2 linked regions of the Skermanella sp. TT6 genome follow. The protein of the gene in region 1 binds, or shares a complex with, the protein of each later gene. Links are inferred from orthologs where the notes say so. Each region holds a gene or a part of one and is shown in the gene's direction. Other genes may lie near its edges. The genes, in order: IGS68_RS18335 and pnp.

Region 1 (4,353 bases):
CACTGTCACCATTCCAACAAGACAATTCTGTGATTGAGGAATGTGCCGCCCCCCATTATGGTAGGGGTGCGACATACCGCATTCCGCCGATCCCCACTTGGGAGAGGCGGCGTCGCCTTCGGGTAACGTGCTGCCACTTATAGGTTTTTTTCAGGCAGCGCACCGGCCGGGTGGCGCTTACGGAACCTGCGGTGGAGGAGAAACCTTGAAGCTGGCTTCGGCCCCGTAGGGCCGTAAGCCCGGCGTCCGGTGCCCCGCCCGTCCTGGCTGCTGTGGAAAGCGCCGTTAGACGATCAGGCGGGACCCGTGCCGAACGCTTCGCCTTTGACGATGACGCGCCGCCACCCGTAAGTCGCGCGGGGGCCCGGCGGCGTCACGAGGTAGACATATGGCAAAGCGCATGTTGATTGACGCGACCCATTCCGAGGAAACTCGGGTGGTCGTGGTCAATGGTAACAAGTTGGACGAGCTCGATTTCGAAATCGCCAGCAAGAAGCAGTTAAAAGGCAACATATACCTGGCCAAGGTGACGCGGGTCGAGCCATCGCTCCAGGCCGCCTTCGTCGAGTACGGCGGCAACCGTCACGGTTTCCTGGCCTTCTCGGAAATACACCCGGATTATTACCGCATCCCGGTCGCCGACCGCGAAGCGCTGCTCGCCCAGGAACGCGACCTGGAAGAGCGCGAGGACACCATCGGCGCCGACGTCGAGATGGGCGATCCCCGGCCGGGCCGCGGCTCACGCCGCCAGGGCCGCTCCGAGTCGTTCGGGGAAGGACGCGACGAGTCGGGCGGCGACTCCGGCCGGCCCGCCTCGGAAACCCCGGTGGCCGAGCCCTCCGGCGAGGTTCCCGGGACCGGCGAGCAGCCCTCCTATGAAAGCCAGCCGTCTGAAAGCCAGCCGTCCGATCCCGCCGCCTCGGAGCGTGGAGCCGAGGCACCGGCCGAGGATCGCCAGGCCGGCACCGTTCATCACGCCGAGAACGACATCCCCCACGACTGGTTCGCGCCGGATGAACCGGCGCCCGATTTCCAGGCGGAGAGCGACTCCGGTTCCGACGGGGCGCCCGACGGCGACACCGGCGGGCAGGATGACGGCCCCGACGACGACAAGCCGACCCGCTACCAGCCGGCGAGCCTGCCGCGCGAGGAGCGCAGCGAGCCCTACGACCCGGACGAGAGCCATACCGGCGACCACCGGGCCGAAGCCGCCTCGGCGCCCTCCGGCGATCCCGGAGCGATGCCCTCCGCCGGCGACGTCATCCACCCCGGCGCGGAAGGGCTGCCCGCCCCGGCAGCCGAGTTCGGCGCCGGAGTCGAGTCGCCGGCCGACCCGGTGCCGCAGGCGCCGGTAGCCGAGCATCCCGCCACCGTCGAGTCCGACGACGAGGACGATCGGGACTATTCCCGAGACGCCGACGCCGACGAGGATGAAGGCGAGGATACGCCGCGCGGCCGCCGCGACGACCGGCAGGGCCGCCGCGGCCGGGGCGATTCCGACGAGGGCCCGGTGGACGAACTGGTCGGCGACGAGGCCGAGGACGTCCAGCGCCGCCGCCCCCGTCCGCTGCGCAGCTACAAGATCCAGGAAGTCATCAAGCGCCGGCAGATCCTGCTGGTCCAGGTCGTCAAGGAGGAGCGCGGCAACAAGGGCGCCGCCCTGACGACATACCTGTCCCTGCCCGGCCGCTATTGCGTCCTGATGCCCAACACCGGGCGCGGCGGCGGGATTTCGCGCAAGATCACCAATCCGCAGGACCGCAAGCGCCTGAAGGAAATGCTGTCGGACCTGGACATTCCCGAAGGCATGGCGGTGATCCTGCGCACCGCGGGAATGGAGCGGACTAAGCCGGAGATAAAACGCGATCTGGAGTACCTGCTGCGGCTGTGGGACAGCATCCGCGACCTCACGCTCCAGTCGAGCGCGCCGGCCCTGATCTATGAGGAAGCGAACCTGATCAAGCGGTCGATCCGCGACCTCTATACCAACGACATCGACGAGGTGCATGTCGAAGGCGAAGCGGGCTACCGCGTCGCCCGCGACTTCATGCACATGCTGATGCCGAGCCACACGCGGAAGGTCCACTGCTACCGCGACGAGACGATCCCGCTGTTCTTCCGCTACCAGGTCGAAAGCCAGATCGACGCGATCCACAGCCCGGTCTGCCAGCTGAAGTCCGGCGGCTACATCGTCATCAACCAGACCGAGGCGCTGGTCGCGATCGACGTCAACTCCGGCCGGTCAACCCGCGAGCGGAACATCGAGGAGACGGCCTACAAGACCAACCTGGAGGCCGCCGACGAGGTGGCGCGCCAGTTGAGGCTGCGCGACCTTGCCGGGCTGATCGTCATCGACTTCATCGACATGGAGGACGCGCGGAACAACGCCGCGGTCGAACGCCGCATCAAGGAGGCGATGAAGAACGACCGGGCGCGCATCCAGCTCGGCCGCATCTCGCCCTTCGGGCTTCTCGAACTGTCGCGCCAGCGGCTGCGCCCAAGCCTGATGGAGACCAATTTCGAGAAGTGCCCGCACTGCTCGGGCACCGGCATGGTCCGTTCCATCGAGTCCGCGGCGCTCTATGTCCTCCGGGCGATCGAGGAGGAAGGCATCCGCAAGCGCTCCAGCGAGATCACGGTCCATGTGGCGACCAAGATCGCGCTGTATATCCTCAACCAGAAGCGCGACGCGCTGGCCGACATCGAGCGCCGCTACGGTTTCCGCGTCTTCCTGTTCGGCGACGACACGCTGATCCCGCCGGAATACCGCCTGGAGCGGATCAAGGCCCGCCAGGCCGGCGAGGAGACCGCGCCCGTCATCAGCCCGGAGCGGATCTACGCCGAGACCGACCGCCTGCTCGAACGGGAAGCGGAGGAAGACGAGGCCGCCGAACAGGCGGAGACCGTCGAAGCCCCGGAGGCGCAGCCCGCCGCGGCGGCCGCTCCGCAGGAGCTGGGCGAGGAGCGCGGCGACCGCCGCCGCCGCCGGTCGCGCCGCCGCCGCCGTTTCGACGACCGGACGGAAGCCCGGACCGACGACCAGGGCGAGGAAGAACGGGAAGAGGCCGCCGACGAACCGGTGGAGGAGACCGCGCTCGACCAGCAGTCCGAGGAGTTCGACGGCGATATCGACACCGGCGGCGACGATGACGCCGATGATGGCGAGGAAGGGGACGAGTCCGAGAACGGCCAGGCTGACGAGACCGACGCGAACGGCCTGCGCAAGAAGCGCCGGCGCGGCAAGCGCGGCGGACGCCGCCGTGGCCGCGGCCGGGCCGAGGGTGATTTCGAGAACGGCTTCACCGACGACGGCGACCAGCAGGAGACACCGGAGACGGTCCCGACGGGCGAGCAGGCCCCGGAACCGGTTGCCGAGCAGCCCCGGGACTATATGGACGATCTCGGCGATCCGTTCGGCGACATCGGCGCGCCCCCCGCGCCGGAACCGGCGCCCGAACCCACTCCCCAGCCGGAGCCGGTCGCCGAGCAGCCCCGGGCCGAGCCCGAACCGGTGCCCGAACCCGCGGCCCCGGAGGAGATCGCTCCCGTGACGGTGGGCGAACCGGCCATCCCGGCGGAGATCGTGGCCGAGCAGCCCGAACCGGCACCGGTCGTGGAGGCACCCGTCGCGGAGGCACCCGCCGCCGAGGCACCGGTTACCGAGGTTCCTGCCACGGAAGCTCCGGCCGCGGAGACGCCGGTGGCCGAGGAAACCCCGGCTGAGGAGGCTCCTGCCAAGCCGGTCCGCAAGCGGGCTCCCCGCAAGAAGAAGGTCGCGGAACCCGAGGCCGAGGTCGCGCCCAAGGAGAAGAAAGCTGCCAAGGCCCCGGCCGCGAAGGCTCCCGCCGAGGAGGCTCCGGCCGCTGAGGCTCCTGCCAAGCCGGTCCGCAAGCGGGCTCCCCGCAAGAAGAAGGTCGCGGAATCCGAGGCCCTGGTCGAGGCGTCTCCCGTCGAGCAGGTGCCAGAGCCCGTGCCCGAGCCCCTGCCCCAGGAGCCCAGCGCCGGTGACGACCTCTTCATGGACGTGGCGCCGGGACCGATCGAACCGGCCCCGCAACCCGCGCCGGAAACCCAGCCCTCTCCGGAAGCGGAGCCTGCCGCTCCCGAGCAGCCGCCGCGTCCCGCTCGCCGGGGCTGGTGGAACCGGGAGTAGGCCGGCAGCGATGCCGTTCCCGGCCTGCGGGTCGGGGGCATGAAGAAAGCCGCTGCGGAGCATCCTCCGCAGCGGCTTTCTTCGCTTCCGGATCCGGGCAATGCCGGCCTCCGCCCATCAGGGCGAAAGCCGGCTCTGGAACCCGATGCCTCCTTACGCGCCCTTGGGCGAGACGGTCCCTTCCGCCGTCGGCGGGGCGG
Region 2 (3,453 bases), 1.7 Mb from region 1 along the record:
GGAGCTGATCAAGGAATACACCACCGGTGCCAACGATACCGGTTCCCCCGAGGTGCAGGTCGCGATCCTGTCCGAGCGGATCCGGAACCTGACCGAGCACCTGCAGACCCACAAGAAGGACTTCCACAGCCGCCGCGGCCTGCTGGTCATGGTCGGCCAGCGCCGCAGCCTGCTGGACTACCTGAAGCGCAAGAATGTCGGCCGCTACGAGCAGCTGATCCAGCGTCTCGGCCTGCGCCGCTAAGGCCAGGGTCTTTCCGCACACCGCCTACCGGACAATTCCGTTTGCCGAAACCAGCCCGGATCCCTGACCGTCCAGGCTTCGCTTCGCGGAGCGGGCGGCGGGCTGCGGTGTGCGCGGCATCGTTCCGCCCGCGAATGATTTTTTCGCGGGCGGAAGATGCTTTCGGCTCCATTTCATTGATGAGCTTTGCCTGCCGGCCCGGACACGCTCCCGGTCGGCTTTTGGCCTGTGCTCATGCGGGCCTGTTTTCACGCGGGGTCGACAACGACTGAGGACCCCGGCCCACGCCATCCAATCCGGGATGGCTTGGGCGTCGGATGGAAGGAAGAAACAATGTTCAACGTCTACAGAAAAGAAATCGATTGGGGCGGACGCAAGCTGGTCCTGGAGACCGGGAAGGTCGCCCGCCAGGCCGATGGCGCCGTGATGGCGACGTACGGCGAGACGACCGTGCTCTGCACCGTCGTCGCGGCCAAGGCGGCCAAGCCCGGAGTCGATTTCTTTCCGCTGACCGTCAATTACCAGGAGAAGGCGTTCGCCGCCGGCAAGATCCCGGGCGGCTTCTTCAAGCGTGAAGGCCGTCCCTCCGAGAAGGAGACGCTGGTCAGCCGCCTGATCGACCGGCCGATCCGCCCGCTGTTCGCCGACGGCTTCCGCAACGAGACGCAGGTCATCTGCACCGTGCTCAGCCACGACATGGAGAACGATCCCGACATCGTCGCCATGGTCGGCACCTCGGCCGCCCTGACCATCTCCGGCATCCCCTTCCTGGGCCCGATCGGCGCCGCCCGCGTCAGCTACAGGAACGGCGAGTACGCGCTGAACCCGCTGCTCGACGACGAGGAGGGCGATCTCGACCTGGTGGTCGCCGGTACGCGCGACGGCGTGCTGATGGTCGAGTCCGAGGCCAAGGAACTGTCCGAGGACGTCATGCTGGGCGCCGTCATGTTCGGCCATCGCAGCTTCCAGCCGGTCATCGACGCGATCATCGACCTGGCCGAGCAGTGCGCCAAGGAACCCTGGGACATGCCCGCGGCCCCCTATGACGCCGCCGCCATCAAGGCCCGCGTCAAGGAGACCGTCGGCGAGGACATCAAGGCGGCCTATTCCGAGATCCGCAAGCAGGACCGCCAGAACAAGCTGGGCGCCGCCAAGCAGAAGGCGCTGGAGGCCCTGACCTCGGACGAGATCCCCGCCGAGGCGATCGCCGGCACCTTCAAGGACGTCGAGAGCGACGTGCTGCGCGGCACGGTCATCGACACCGGCCGCCGGATCGACGGCCGCTCGACCACCGACATCCGCCAGATCGTGGCCGAGGTCGGCGTGCTGCCCCGCGCCCACGGTTCCGCCCTGTTCACCCGCGGCGAGACCCAGGCCCTGGTGGTCGCCACGCTCGGCACCAGCCAGGACGAGCAGATCATCGACGCGCTGGAAGGCGAGTACCGCGAGAGCTTCATGCTCCACTACAACTTCCCGCCCTACTCGGTCGGCGAGGCGGGCCGCGTCGGCTCCCCCGGCCGGCGCGAGATCGGGCACGGCAAGCTGGCGTGGCGCGCGGTGCGTCCGCTGCTCCCGACCAAGGAGCAGTTCCCCTACACCATGCGCATCGTGTCGGAGATCACCGAATCCAACGGCTCCTCGTCGATGGCGACCGTGTGCGGCGCCTCGCTGGCCCTGATGGACTCCGGCGCTCCCCTGCCCCGTCCGGTCGCCGGCATCGCGATGGGCCTGATCAAGGAGGACCGCGGCTTCGCCGTGCTGTCCGACATCCTCGGCGACGAGGACCACCTGGGCGACATGGACTTCAAGGTGGCCGGCACCGAGAAGGGCGTCACCGCGCTCCAGATGGACATCAAGATCACCTCGATCACCGAGGAGATCATGCGCGTCGCCCTGGACCAGGCGCGCGGCGGCCGGATGCACATCCTGGGCGAGATGGCCAAGGCGATCGGCGGCGCCCGCGAGGCGGTCAACCAGAACGCCCCGCGCATCACCGTGATCAACATCCCCAAGGAGAAGATCCGCGACGTGATCGGCTCCGGCGGCAAGGTGATCCGCGAGATCGTCGAGCAGACCGGCGCTAAGATCGACATCGAGGACGACGGCACGGTCAAGGTCGCGGCGGTCGACGGAAAGGCCAGCCAGGCCGCCATCGACTGGATCCGCGGCATCGTGGCCGAGCCGGAACTGGGCGTGATCTACACCGGCAAGGTCGTGAAGGTGGTCGATTTCGGCGCCTTCGTGAACTTCCTGGGCTCGCGCGACGGCCTGGTCCACATCTCCGAGCTGAAGAACGAGCGCGTCGGCAAGGTCAGCGACGTGGTCAAGCAGGGCGACGAGGTGAAGGTCAAGGTCCTGGGCTTCGACGACCGCGGCAAGGTCAAGCTGTCCATGAAGACGGTCGACCAGGCGACCGGCGAAGACTTGAGCAAGAAGGCCGAGTAGCACGGCGTGACGGCGCCGCCCCGGCCGGGGCGGCGCCGTCTCCGCATTGGTCGCGTTTGGAACAATGGCCGGCGAACCTTGTTTGATCTGATCTCAAGGTTCTACCCGTGTGCGTGAAGAAGAAACGGCGGCTTACGGACCGGTCTCCATCAGGGGAGGGCACACGGAACCTGATAGCTCAGGAGGCCATACGTGCAGACTCCTCCCAAGGAGATGGGCAACATCGCCCTGATCAACCATCCGTCGCGGGAGAACCCCTTCCGCAGCGTGGTCGAAGGCAGCCGGATGCCGATCGTGGTCACCGATCCCAACCAGGACGACAACCCGATCGTCTTCGCGAACCAGGCTTTCGTCGACCTGACCGGCTACGATCTCGACGAGATCATCGGCCATAACTGCCGCTTCCTCCAGGGCCCCGACTCGGATCCGGAAGTACGCCGCCTGATCGGCGGCGCCCTTGCCGAGCAGCACGACATCAAGATCGAGGTCCTGAACTACCGGAAGAACGGCACGGCGTTCTGGAACGAGCTGTATATCAGCCCGATCCATGACGACGAAGGCAATCTGCTCTACTTCTTCGGCTCCCAGCTCGACTGCACGCTGCGCCGCCAGGCCGCCGCCCGCATCGTCGAGGCCAACGCCCAGCTGGAGCGCAGGGTCGAGGAGCGCACCCGCGACCTGGAGCAGGCGCTCCGCCACCGCGAGGTTCTGCTCCACGAGCTTCAGCACCGGGTCAAGAACAACCTCCAGGTCATGGCCAGCCT

What was found.
Region 2: the proteins of IGS68_RS18335 (region 1) and pnp are in contact, whole or in part, in a cryo-EM structure (PDB 9QH0), measured with the Escherichia coli proteins. The link is inferred for Skermanella sp. TT6 from one-to-one orthologs.

What each region holds. Positions count from the first base shown.
Region 1 is NZ_CP067420.1:3,918,293-3,922,645, forward strand. It holds IGS68_RS18335 (Rne/Rng family ribonuclease), read left to right. Parts: upstream 1-388; coding sequence 389-4,153; downstream 4,154-4,353. Other genes in the region: aspS (aspartate--tRNA ligase), read right to left, coding at 4,307-4,353. UniProt on the Escherichia coli protein: Endoribonuclease that plays a central role in RNA processing and decay. Required for the maturation of 5S and 16S rRNAs and the majority of tRNAs. Also involved in the degradation of most mRNAs.
Region 2 is NZ_CP067420.1:5,595,848-5,599,300, forward strand. The notes cover bases 193-3,133. They hold pnp (polyribonucleotide nucleotidyltransferase), read left to right. Parts: upstream 193-577; coding sequence 578-2,689; downstream 2,690-3,133. Other genes in these bases: rpsO (30S ribosomal protein S15), read left to right, coding at 193-244; IGS68_RS26045 (PAS domain-containing protein), read left to right, coding at 2,882-3,133. In the rest of the region: more of rpsO, read left to right, coding at 1-192; more of IGS68_RS26045, read left to right, coding at 3,134-3,453. UniProt on the Escherichia coli protein: Involved in mRNA degradation. Catalyzes the phosphorolysis of single-stranded polyribonucleotides processively in the 3'- to 5'-direction. Also involved, along with RNase II, in tRNA processing.